One region of the Enterobacter sp. WI-ESBL-E8 genome, then DNA from elsewhere that is predicted to be linked to it. Evidence: predicted binding sites of a transcription regulator. Region 1 holds the regulator's gene; each other region holds the start of a gene.
What was found. Region 1 encodes LexA, which represses DNA repair genes until DNA is damaged. Its sites were predicted from a motif close to TNCTGTATGTACATACAGNA; they were not measured.
Positions count from the first base shown of each region.

Region 2: dinB (DNA polymerase IV) is a predicted target of LexA. The motif match lies at 2,294-2,313, and genes of this name have one in related genera.
Region 3: uvrB (excinuclease ABC subunit UvrB) is a predicted target of LexA. The motif match lies at 2,442-2,461, and genes of this name have one in related genera.

Region 1 is NZ_JBRWXJ010000001.1:379,569-383,762, forward strand. Features, by position in the region: gene plsB (glycerol-3-phosphate 1-O-acyltransferase PlsB) at 1-879, opposite strand, end outside; gene ACWHWP_RS01805 (diacylglycerol kinase) at 1,034-1,402, shown strand; gene lexA (transcriptional repressor LexA) at 1,511-2,119, shown strand; gene dinF (MATE family efflux transporter DinF) at 2,183-3,520, shown strand; gene ACWHWP_RS01820 (CsbD family protein) at 3,641-3,850, shown strand; gene zur (zinc uptake transcriptional repressor Zur) at 3,898-4,194, opposite strand, start outside.
Region 2 is NZ_JBRWXJ010000001.1:994,003-998,196, reverse strand. Features, by position in the region: gene pepD (cytosol nonspecific dipeptidase) at 1-1,157, shown strand, start outside; gene dinB (DNA polymerase IV) at 1,218-2,276, opposite strand; gene nqrM ((Na+)-NQR maturation NqrM) at 2,385-2,588, opposite strand; gene nqrF (NADH:ubiquinone reductase (Na(+)-transporting) subunit F) at 2,588-3,811, opposite strand; gene nqrE (NADH:ubiquinone reductase (Na(+)-transporting) subunit E) at 3,822-4,194, opposite strand, start outside.
Region 3 is NZ_JBRWXJ010000001.1:1,451,569-1,455,762, reverse strand. Features, by position in the region: gene yvcK (uridine diphosphate-N-acetylglucosamine-binding protein YvcK) at 1-185, shown strand, start outside; gene uvrB (excinuclease ABC subunit UvrB) at 272-2,287, opposite strand; gene ACWHWP_RS06920 (ABC transporter ATP-binding protein) at 3,040-3,762, shown strand; gene bioD (dethiobiotin synthase) at 3,725-4,194, opposite strand, start outside.

The DNA.
Region 1 (4,194 bases):
CAGCTGGCGTACGCGCTCGGCATTATGAACGTTGATGCCCTGGTAGAGGCGGTTCCAGGTAAAGCCGAGAATACGATCGGAAAGGCGGATCATCTCGTAAGAGAAGTTCGCTGCAATCTCTTCCATTAGCGCAATGGCGTTCTGCTGAGCTTTCTCATGCGAAATTTTCTTGCTGCGCGCTTCGTCTTCAACGGCGCGGGCAATCGCTTTGGAGGCCAGCAGCTTGTTGAACAGGTCCTGACGCGCCGGGAGGCGAGGCCCTACGGCCGCCAGGCGCTGACGGGCGAAGTGCATACGCGCCACGCGCGCCAGTTTTTGCGCGATGATCTTGTCGGTGCCGTGCTCGTCCGCCATGCGGCGCAGCGAAACGGAAGGCGAGAAGCGCACAAAGCTGTCGCGTCCCAGCCAGGAGACCGCGAAGAACTTCTGGATGCCGTTAAGCATGCGCAGCGGTGGATTCTCTTCACCTTTTTCACGGCCTGGACGGCGACCAAACATCACCGATACCGGCACCATCTGCACATCCAGATCAGGATTGCTGCGGTGCAGGTCGAGATAGTCGTGGAACAGCTTGATGGACTCTTCTTTTGGCGTGTAATAGGTAAACACGCGAGGTCCGCCGTGAATGAACACGTAGCGCGGTAGTAGGGTGCCGTCAACTTCCAGTGGTTCAAGCGGATCAGGTAGGTCATGCGCCAGACACTGGGCGCGAAGCGTCAGTAAGTCTGCCTTCGAGTTATAAGGCAAAACGTACATAATAGGACGCGACGTATCGAGCCCCAATTCCAGCGCGGGTTCTGCTGGGATAGACTTGCTTTTTACCAGGATGCTTAATGGTAAATTAAGTAATTTGTAGTAAATTCGTGGCCAGCCGGACATAAACGATGTAAAGCCTCTGGTTAATAATGCAATTGCGCCGCAAGGATAACAGAAAGCGCGCAAAATTTCTGTTGTTACCCGTCATACTTCAGGCTGTAGCGAAACGCGCTACAGCTATAGTTACTGACGCTATTTCCAATAAAAGGTTCTTTTAATGGCCAATAATACCACTGGGTTAACCCGAATCATCAAAGCCGCCGGCTATTCCTGGAAAGGTTTCCGCGCCGCATGGATCAATGAAGCCGCTTTTCGCCAGGAGGGCGTCGCCGCTATCATCACGGTGATTATCGCCTGTTTCCTTGATGTTGATGCAATAACACGTGTTCTTCTGATCGGCTCCGTGCTTCTGGTGATGATAGTGGAAATTCTTAATAGCGCTATTGAGGCTGTTGTTGACCGTATCGGCTCTGATTTCCACGAACTCTCTGGCCGGGCAAAAGACATGGGCTCTGCTGCCGTGCTGCTGGCGATTATCACTGCCGTTATCACCTGGGTCACGCTGCTTTGGTCACATTTCCGATGAGCCTCGAGGAATAATTAAGTCCCTGGTTTTTTGTGCAGTTTTTGGTTCCAAAATCGCCTTTGACTGTATATACTCACAGCATAACTGTATATACACCCAGGGGGCGGAATGAAAGCGTTAACGACCAGGCAGCAAGAGGTGTTTGATCTCATCCGGGATCATATCGGCCAGACGGGTATGCCACCCACGCGTGCGGAAATCGCGCAGCGTCTGGGCTTCCGTTCTCCGAATGCTGCCGAAGAACACCTGAAAGCGCTGGCACGTAAGGGCGTGATTGAGATTGTTTCGGGCGCGTCACGTGGTATCCGCCTGCTGGTGGAAGAAGAGACGGGCATTCCGCTGGTGGGGCGCGTTGCTGCGGGTGAGCCTTTACTGGCACAGCAGCATATTGAAGGCCACTATCAGGTCGATCCAGCCATGTTCAAACCGAGCGCTGATTTCCTGCTGCGTGTAAGCGGTATGTCGATGAAAGACATCGGTATTCTTGACGGCGATCTGCTTGCGGTTCACAAAACGCAGGATGTGCGCAACGGCCAGGTCGTGGTCGCACGCATCGATGACGAAGTCACCGTCAAGCGCCTTAAAAAGCAGGGTAACACCGTCCAGCTGTTGCCTGAAAACAACGAGTTCTCCCCGATTGTGGTGGATCTCCGTGAACATAACTTCTCTATCGAAGGACTGGCGGTTGGGGTTATTCGCAACGGTGAATGGCTTTAATCTCTTCCTGACAGGCTACGGCTCCGCTGTAGCCTGATTCATTTTCTGCTCCCGGTATTTTTCATGTCACTGCTGACGGCATCCGATAAGGCATTGTGGCGTCTTGCTCTGCCAATGATTTTCTCCAATATCACCGTGCCCTTGCTGGGTCTGGTCGATACTGCCGTTATTGGTCATCTTGATTCGCCTGTTTATCTTGGCGGCGTGGCGATTGGCGCGACGGCAACCAGCTTCCTGTTTATGCTGCTGCTCTTTTTGCGCATGAGCACCACCGGACTGACCGCACAGGCTTATGGCGCAAAAGATCCGCTGCGTCTGGCTCGCGCGCTGGTGCAGCCGCTGATACTTGCGCTTGGCGCGGGGGCGTTAATCGTTTTACTGCGCGCTCCCCTGATTGACCTTGCGCTTCATATCGTTGGCGGCAGCGAAGCGGTACTGGAGCAGGCGCGACGTTTTCTTGAAATCCGCTGGCTCAGCGCGCCCGCCTCGCTGGCTAACCTGGTTCTGCTGGGCTGGCTCCTGGGCGTACAGTACGCCCGTGCACCGGTGATTTTGCTGGTAGTGGGTAACCTTCTCAACATCGTGCTGGATATCTGGCTGGTGATGGGTCTGCATATGAACGTGCAGGGTGCGGCACTGGCGACCGCGATTGCAGAATACGGAACCTTTATTATTGGTTTGTGGATGGTCTGGCGCGTTCTGGCGATGCGCGGGATCTCCCTTGCGCTGCTTAAAACCGCCTGGCGCGGGAATATCCGTAAGCTGCTGGCGCTCAACCGTGACATCATGCTGCGCTCGCTGCTTCTTCAGCTCTGTTTCGGCGCGCTGACGGTTTTCGGGGCCCGGCTGGGGCCCGAAATCGTCGCGGTCAACGCGGTATTGATGACGCTTCTGACCTTTACCGCCTACGCGCTGGACGGCTTTGCCTATGCGGTTGAAGCGCATTCTGGGCAGGCGTATGGCGCGCGCGAAAGCGGGCAGCTACAGGATGTCTGGCGGGCAGCCTGCCGTCAGTCGGGACTGGTCGCGCTGGCGTTTGGTCTGGTTTATGCCTGTTTTGGCGAGCAGATTGTGGCGTTACTCACCTCTCTTTCTTCACTGCGCGAGCTGGCGGGCCATTACCTTATCTGGCAGGTGATTTTACCGGTGGTCGGCGTCTGGTGTTATCTCCTGGACGGCATGTTTATCGGTGCGACGCGCGGAGCCGAAATGCGTAACAGCATGGCTGTCGCGGCGGCCGGATTTGGCCTGACGCTGTTGACGCTACCGTGGCTTGGCAACCACGGTTTATGGCTGGCCCTTGCCGTCTTCCTCTCGCTGCGGGGGTTATCGCTGGCTTTTATCTGGCGGCGCCACTGGCGGGACAATACCTGGTTCCCCTCGCGTCACGATATATCGTGACGGTTAAAGATTCCGAATATGAAACCAACAGCCGAATCCTTAACTACAATAATTATCACGTCCAGCAGAAAAGAACGTAACGGACGTTACGACCCGACGCTTAACTAAGAGGACACGATGATGAATAAAGACGAAATCGGCGGCAACTGGAAGCAGTTCAAAGGTAAAGCGAAAGAACAGTGGGGTAAGCTGACTGATGACGATATGACCGTCATTGAAGGTAAACGCGATCAGCTTGTCGGTAAAATTCAGGAACGTTACGGCTACGCGAAAGATCAGGCGGAAAACGAAGTCAAAGACTGGGAAACCCGTAACGACTACCGCTGGTAACGCTGAATAACCCACGAGGCGGCTCTAAGCCGCCTTTTCTTTTGTCGCTAACGCGGCTTTTTCTTCACGAGTATAGAGTGGTCATGCTGGCACGCGTCCTGATGACGACAGGCTTCCACTTCAACGCACGCTGAACACAGCCCGTGCGCTTCAATCACGTTATGACGCAGGGCAAAGCCCATTTTAGCGGCCAGCGAATGCATAATGTCTTCCACGCCTTCCGCGCCTTCTTCTTTCACAACCCCACAGCGATCACAGATAAACATCGCCGATGTATGCGTTGGCTGATCGAACAGATGGCACAGCACATAGCTGTTTGTGGACTCTACTTTATGCACGAATCC
Region 2 (4,194 bases), 610 kb from region 1:
ACGGCGACTGGGTGAAAGCGCGCGGCACTACACTTGGCGCAGATAACGGGATCGGCATGGCCTCTGCGCTGGCCGTGCTGGCTGACGACAGCGTTGAGCACGGTCCGCTGGAAGTGCTGCTGACAATGACCGAAGAAGCGGGTATGGACGGTGCATTCGGTCTGCAGGCTAACTGGCTGCAGGCGGATATTCTGATCAACACCGACTCCGAAGAAGAAGGCGAAATCTACATGGGCTGCGCGGGCGGGATTGATTTCATCTCTACCCTGCCGCTGTCGCGCGAAGCGATCCCTGCCGGTTTCCAGACCTTCAAGCTGACGCTGAAAGGGCTGAAAGGCGGCCACTCCGGCGGTGATATTCACCTGGGCCTGGGGAATGCCAACAAACTGCTGGCGCGCTTCCTGGCAGGCCATGCGGCAGAGCTGGACCTGCGTCTGGTCGATTTCAACGGCGGTACGCTGCGCAACGCGATCCCGCGCGAAGCGTTCGCCACCGTGGCGGTGCCGGCGGCAAAAGCGGACGAGCTGAAAAAACTCTCCAGCGTGTACCTGGATATCCTGAAAAACGAACTGTCAGCAAAAGAGAAAAACCTGACCGTGGTACTGGAATCCGTCTCCACGGATAAAGCCGCGCTGACCGCAAAGTCTCGTGACACCTTCGTTCAGCTGCTGAACGCGACGCCAAACGGCGTGATCCGCAACTCTGACGTGGCGAAAGGCGTGGTGGAAACTTCACTGAACGTTGGCGTAGTAACCATGAGCGACGACAGCGCGGAAATCATTTGCCTGATCCGCTCGCTTATCGACAGCGGTAAAGAGTATGTGGTGAGCATGCTGGAATCTCTGGGCACGCTAGCGGGTGCAAAAACCTCCGCTAAAGGCAGCTACCCGGGCTGGCAGCCGGATGCAAGCTCTCCGGTGATGGCACTGGTGCGCGAAACTTACCAGCGTCTGTTCAACAGCACCCCGAACATCCAGGTGATCCACGCCGGTCTGGAATGTGGCCTGTTCAAGAAGCCGTATCCGGACATGGACATGGTTTCTATCGGGCCAACCATTACCGGACCACACTCGCCGGATGAGCAGGTTCATATCGAAAGCGTGGGCCATTACTGGACCCTGCTGACTGAACTGCTGAAAGCGATTCCTGCTAAGTAATACCCTCACCAAGCCCTCTCCCAAAGGGAGAGGGTGTACAACGTCGTGCCACCGGTCTTTTTACAATCCCAATACCAGCTGTCGTTCCAGCTGCGGGTCCAGCAGCGTGACGTGCAACCCCACCAGCCTGACGCCGCGCCCTGCCCGCCGCTCTTCCCATGCCTTTTTCGCCGTCGCAATGAGATCGTCTTTATTCAGACGCGGCCAGACGTGTTCCTGCGTGGTCTGCTGGAAGTCGTTGAATTTTAGCTTGATACCCTGACGGGCAATGAGCAGGTCCGGTTTTACTTTAATTAAGCGTCGTTCCAGCTCCGGGTAGAGCTGTTCTGTGATAATGAATTCGCATTCGGACCAGTCATGAATATCTTCACTGAGGGTTCGCTCAACGCCAACGGATTTCCGTAACCGTTCGCTGTTTACATCGCGATCGTCAATCCCCTGGCTGCGCTCCCACAGCACGCGGCCAAACTTGCCAAAGCGCTTGAGCAGCATGGCGAGATCGCTTCGCTGCACATCTTCGCAGGTGCGTAATCCCATGCTTTCCAGCTTTGCGGCGGAGACTTTTCCCACCCCGGGGATTTTGCCGAGCGGCAGCGTTTTTAAAAATGCAGGCACCTCTTCCGGCGTAATGACGTACTGGCCGTTGGGCTTATTCAAATCGGAGGCAATTTTGGCGAGGAATTTAACGGGCGCGACACCCGCCGATGCGGTCAGATTCAGCTCGTTGAAAATCGTCTGGCGGATCTCCTGAGCCATTAGCGTGGCGGAGCCGTGACAATGCACGCTGTCGGTAACATCCAGATAGGCTTCGTCCAGCGACAGCGGCTCAATCAAAGAGGTATAGCGGGAGAAGATTTCGCGAATATGAACCGAGGCTTCCTTATAGGCGTCAAACCGGCCTGGCAGGAGCGTGAGATGAGGGCAAAGCTTTAAGGCCATCGCCGTCGGCATGGCGCTACGCACGCCAAATATGCGCGCAGGGTAGTTTGCGGTGCTGATGACACCCCGCTGCACGCGGCTGCCGCCAATGGCGATGGGAATATCCCGTAGCGCCGGGTTGTCACGCATCTCCACTGCGGCAAAAAAACAGTCCATATCAACATGGATAATTTTGCGCATAGTAAGCCCTCACTCATTACTGGATAAGTATACAGTAAATAAATGAGAATTGAGAAGCGGATCGAAGAACGCCGGGTGGCGGCGTTGCCTTACCCGGCCTACAAAAACTCAAATAATGCGCTGCTGTTCGCGGGCCATTCTTTTTTTCCGCGCATCGCACGGTTCCGGGCAGTCGCACACCTTCTCCATCCCAATGGAAGAGATGCCGCCGCAGCTGCCCTGGAGGCTTTTCCGCTTAACGATCCAGCCTAACGACATGCCGAAGATGACAAGCACAAAAACCGCAAAGGTTGCCAGAAACGTCAGCATCATCAGCCTCCAAAGTCATCAAGCATGATGTTCTCATCTTCCACGCCAAGATCTTTCAGCATCTTAATCACGGCGGCGTTCATCATCGGCGGCCCACACATATAGAACTCGCAGTCCTCGGGTGCCGGGTGCTGTTTGAGGTAGTTTTCGTACAGCACGTTGTGAATGAACCCCGTGTATCCCGTCCAGCTATCTTCCGGCTGCGGATCGGAGAGCGCCACGTGGAAGGTAAAGTTCGGGTTTTCGCGCGCCAGCTGTTCGAATTCATCATCATAGAACATCTCGCGCAGCGAGCGCGCCCCGTACCAGAAGCTGATCTTACGCTGGCTGCCGAGCCGCTTAAGCTGGTCAAAGATGTGCGAGCGCATCGGGGCCATACCGGCTCCGCCACCGATAAACACCATTTCAGCCTCGGTATCTTTGGCAAAGAACTCGCCGAACGGACCGGAGATCGTCACTTTGTCGCCTGGCTTAAGGGACCAGATATACGACGACATCACGCCCGGCGGCGCGTCCGGCACGTTCGGTGGCGGCGTGGCGATACGCACGTTGAGCATGATAATGCCCTTCTCTTCCGGGTAGTTGGCCATCGAGTAGGCGCGCAGCGTCGGCTCTTTCACCTCGGACACAAAGCGGAAAAGGTTGAATTTGTCCCAGTCGGCGCGGTACTCCTGCGGAACGTCAAAGTCCGCATACGCCACCGTGTGCTCCGGGCACTCAATCTGAATGTATCCCCCGGCGCGGAACGGGACATCTTCCCCTTCCGGCACCCGCAGCTTCAGCTCTTTAATAAAGGTGGCTTTGTTATCATTAGAGATAACCTCGCACTCCCATTTTTTAACGCCGAATATCTCTTCCGGCAGCTCAATCTTCATGTTCTGCCGCACCGCGACCTGGCAGGCGAGACGGCAGCCCTCTTTTGCCTCACGTTTTGTGATATGCGCCAGTTCGGTTGGCAGAATATCGCCACCGCCCTCTTTCACCGTCACGCGGCACTGCCCGCAGGAGCCGCCGCCGCCGCAGGCTGAGGAGACAAAAATGCCGTTACCGGAGAGCGTATTGAGGAGTTTATCCCCCGCCGGCGTGCGGATCTGATGCTGCGGCTCGTCGTTGATATCAATCACCACGTCGCCGGAATTCACCAGCTTCGCGCGCGCCGCCAAAATGAGCCCTGACAGCACCAGTACAATCAGCGTGAACATCACCACGCCAAGAATAATTTCCATCTGTAAGCCCTTATAGCTGCACGCCGGAGAAGGACATAAAGCCCAGCGCCATCAACCCGGTGGTGATAAAGGTGATCCCTAAGCCACGCAGCCCAGCAGGCACGTTGGCATATTTCATTTTTTCGCGGATCCCCGCCATGGTGACAATCGCCAGCATCCAGCCGATGCCGGAGCCGAAGCCGTAGACGACGGATTCACTGAAGTTGTAATCACGCTGAACCATAAACGAGACGCCGCCGAAGATGGCACAGTTCACCGCGATAAGCGGCAGGAAGATCCCCAGCGCGTTGTAAAGCGACGGGAAATACCTATCCAGGATCATCTCAAGGATTTGGACCAGCGCCGCAATTACCCCGATAAAGGTGATGAAGTTCAGGAAGCTG
Region 3 (4,194 bases), 1.1 Mb from region 1:
TGATGGAGCAGTACGTCGGGAAGAAAATTATCGACGGCGTGGTGGTGGGGCCTAAAGTCGACGTGTCCGGGATTGGGGATCGTCTGGTGGTGCAGGAGCCGCTGGAGGCCAGCGATATTAAATATCGCCATGACCGCCATCTGCTGCGCGAAGCGCTGGAGAAGGCGATTCAGGCGCTGGGTTAACAACCCCCGGTGGCGCTGCGCTTACCGGGGCTACAAGGGGCACTTAACCCGTAGGCCCGATAAGCGCAGCGCCACCGGGCAAGAAGCTACGATGCTGCAATAAACAGATCCCGCAGCTGATGGAGCTGGTCGCGGATCTGCGCCGCCTCTTCGAACTCCAGGTTCTGCGCGTGCTGCATCATCTGCCCTTCCAGCTCGTGGATTTTCTGCTGCAGCGCTTTCGGCGTCAGCACGACGGTATCTTCTTCCACCACTGAACGCGCCTTGCCGCGGCCTTTCGCTTTGGTTTTGGCAATGTTCTGACCCAGTGCCAGAATATCGACCACCTTCTTGTTCAGCCCCTGCGGGGTAATGCCGTGCTCTTCGTTGTAGCGCTGCTGCTTCTCGCGACGGCGCTCCGTTTCGCCAATCGCTTTCGCCATCGACGGGGTGATTTTGTCACCGTACAGAATCGCTTTCCCGTTGACGTTACGCGCGGCGCGGCCAATGGTCTGGATCAGAGAGCGTTCAGAACGCAGGAAGCCCTCTTTATCCGCATCCAGGATCGCCACCAGCGAGACTTCCGGCATATCCAGACCTTCTCGCAGCAGGTTGATCCCCACCAGCACGTCAAACTCGCCCAGACGCAGGTCGCGGATAATCTCCATTCGCTCCACGGTATCGATATCCGAGTGCAGATAACGCACCTTCTCGCCGTGCTCTTCGAGGTACTCGGTCAGGTCTTCCGCCATGCGCTTGGTGAGCGTGGTTACCAGCACGCGCTCGTTGATGGCGGAACGGGCACGGATCTCGGAGAGCAGATCGTCCACCTGCGTCGCCACGGGACGCACCTCGATAATCGGGTCCAGCAGCCCGGTCGGACGCACCACCTGGTCAACCACGTCCTCGCCGGATTTCTCCAGCTCGTAGTTCCCCGGGGTCGCCGACACGTAGATGGTCTGCGGGGCCAGCGCCTCGAATTCTTCAAACTTCATCGGGCGGTTATCCAGCGCCGACGGCAGGCGGAAGCCGTACTCCACCAGCGTCTCTTTACGCGCGCGGTCACCGCGATACATCCCGCCAATCTGCGGGATAGTGACGTGGGATTCATCGATCACCAGCAAACCGTCTGCCGGAAGATAGTCAAACAGCGTCGGCGGTGGCTCGCCCGGCCCGCGGCCGGAGAGGAAACGGGAGTAGTTTTCGATGCCGGAGCAGTAGCCCAGCTCGTTCATCATCTCCAGATCAAACTGGGTACGCTGGCTCAGGCGCTGCTCTTCCAGCAGCTTGTTGTTGGCCAGCAGCACCTTACGGCGGTCTGCCAGCTCCACTTTAATCTCTTCCATCGCCTGCACGATACGCTCGCGCGGCGTCACGTAGTGCGTTTTCGGGTAGATGGTGAAACGCTGAATCACCGACTCAATATGTCCCGTCAGCGGGTCGAACAGCGAGAGGCGTTCGACCTCTTCGTCAAACAGCTCAACGCGCAGCGCCATATCGTCCGATTCCGCCGGGAAGATGTCGATCACTTCACCGCGTACGCGGAACGTCCCGCGCTGGAACGCCTGGTCGTTACGGGTGTACTGCAGCTCCGCCAGACGGCGCAAAATCGCCCGCTGGTCGATGATCATCCCCTGCGTCAGGTGCAACATCATCTTCAGATACAGATCCGGGTCGCCCAGACCGTAGATAGCGGAAACCGACGCCACGACGACCACATCGCGACGCTCGAGCAGCGCCTTCGTGGCTGAAAGACGCATCTGCTCAATGTGCTCGTTTACCGAAGCATCTTTCTCAATGAAGGTGTCAGAGCTCGGGACATAGGCTTCGGGCTGATAGTAATCGTAGTAGGAGACGAAATACTCCACCGCGTTGTCCGGGAAGAACTCTTTCATCTCGCCGTAAAGCTGTGCGGCCAGGGTTTTGTTGGGCGCCAGCACCATCGTGGGGCGCTGCAGGTCAGCGATCACGTTGGCGATGGTAAACGTTTTGCCGGAGCCGGTTACCCCCAGCAGCGTCTGGTGTGCCAGCCCATCTTCCAGCCCCTCTTCCAGACGGCGGATGGCCTCGGGCTGATCCCCCGAAGGACGGAAAGCAGAATTCAATTTGAACGGTTTACTCATGGGCGACAACCTGATGACGTTATAAGCGGCAGGTGAGTAATTTTACTCGTTGTGGCCAGGAATGCCAGTAAAAAACACTGGATGAAAAACCAGTAGCATGTCACGATATTTAGAGTAGCGCCTGAATGATTAGCGCGATAGCGGCCAAAATTTGGACTGTGACAACATAAAACACCAGTCAGGACAGGTTATCCCCAGAACTTTTTCTTTTTTAACATTTGTCAAGCCAGGTAATGATAGTTTTATGGCAACGGGTGACACTTTCATGACGGGAATTGCTTTTATCTAACCAGTTAAATTATAAACGATATTTTCTAAAGCCGCGTTTCGCGCCAATTTGGGCGAAAGCCGCGTCGCCTCTCGCTTATCGCGTGTTTTCTAACTCTAATGCACATGGTTATCCACAGGAATAGTGGATAACTGCTTCCAGCCCATGCAGACAGGCGCTCGGCAAATTCCCGGATTTTCCCACGAACCGGCAGGAAAAAATTTTTATAGCTATTTTTTGATGATTAACAGTTGAGTCATTCATAACCAACCGATGAGATATTGCTCACATTTTCATCATTTCTGACCCTGCACCACAACTCACCACCGCCGGCACCGTCGATGTGCAATCCCTCTGGTTTTACACCGCTCTCCTGTGACTTATTCCTAAAAAAGTCGCTTTTTTAGTCACTTTGCACTTTCTGGCAGGGGTTTTGCACAATCCAGAACGTGCCTCACCTACACACATTTTTAAGGAGAGAAAGATGTTGAGTCTGCGTGCAGTGAACCAGTTTTACGGAAGCCAACATACGCTATGGAACGTGGATTTAGATTTTCCGCAAGGGATGTGTACAGGCGTCGTTGGCCTGCCGGGCATGGGGAAAACCACCCTCATGAATTGCATCGCCGGAAAAGTGCCCGTCGAAAGCGGCACCATCATCTGGCATGAGGCGGGCGCGCCGCCGCGTGATTTGCTAAGCCAGGTGCCAGAACAGCGTTCAGGGCCGGGGATAGGCTATGTCCCGCAGGACAGGCGGATCTTCTCCCAGCTGACGATTGAGGAGAATTTGCATATCGCCATGCGGGCGATGGGCAAGCCCGACCCGGAAGCGAAAAGTGAGGTGTATGACCTGTTCCCGGAACTCTACGCGCTGCGTCAGACTCGGGGCAACGCCCTTTCGCCAGACGACCAGTACCAGTTGGCCCTGGCCAACGCGCTGGTAAACCGTCCGCGGATGCTGATTCTGGACGAGCCCCTGCACGGCGCAGGCCACGGTTTCGCGCATAAGCTGGGACAGCTGCTGGTGCGCTTAAACCGAGAGCTGGGGATGACGGTGCTGCTGGCTGAACAGCAACTGTCGTTTATTCGCCGGGTGGCGGATCGTTTTTGCATGCTTTATCGCGGGCGTAACGTGGCCCAGGGCCACGTTAACGAACTGGACGATGAGCTTATTGCCCACTGGATGTCGCTGGAAGCAAGGCGCTGAGGTCAAGATAGCGCCCGGTTTCGGCACGTTCGGCATCCTCCGCAAGCCACGGGATCTCCCCGAGGAATGGGGCGGGAAGAACCCGCTTGAGCGTTGCCAGGTACTCCTGATGCCGCTTGCCGGGGGCAACCACGTCGTTGGCTATCCAGCCCGCCAGGCGCAGTCCTGCCTGCGAAACGGCCTGCGCGGTCAACATAGCATGGTTGATACAGCCGAGCTTCACCCCTACGACCAGAATGACCGGGAGCTGCTCGCGTTGCACCCAGTCAGCAAACGTCTGCTCCTGCGAGAGCGGCGTAAACCAGCCGCCTGCGCCCTCCACCAGCACCCAGTCCGCCTGGCGTTCCAGCGCGCGTAATCCGGCCGAGAGCACGGTGAAATCAATCGGACGACCTTCGTCGGCGCTGATGATATGCGGCGACGTCGGCTCGG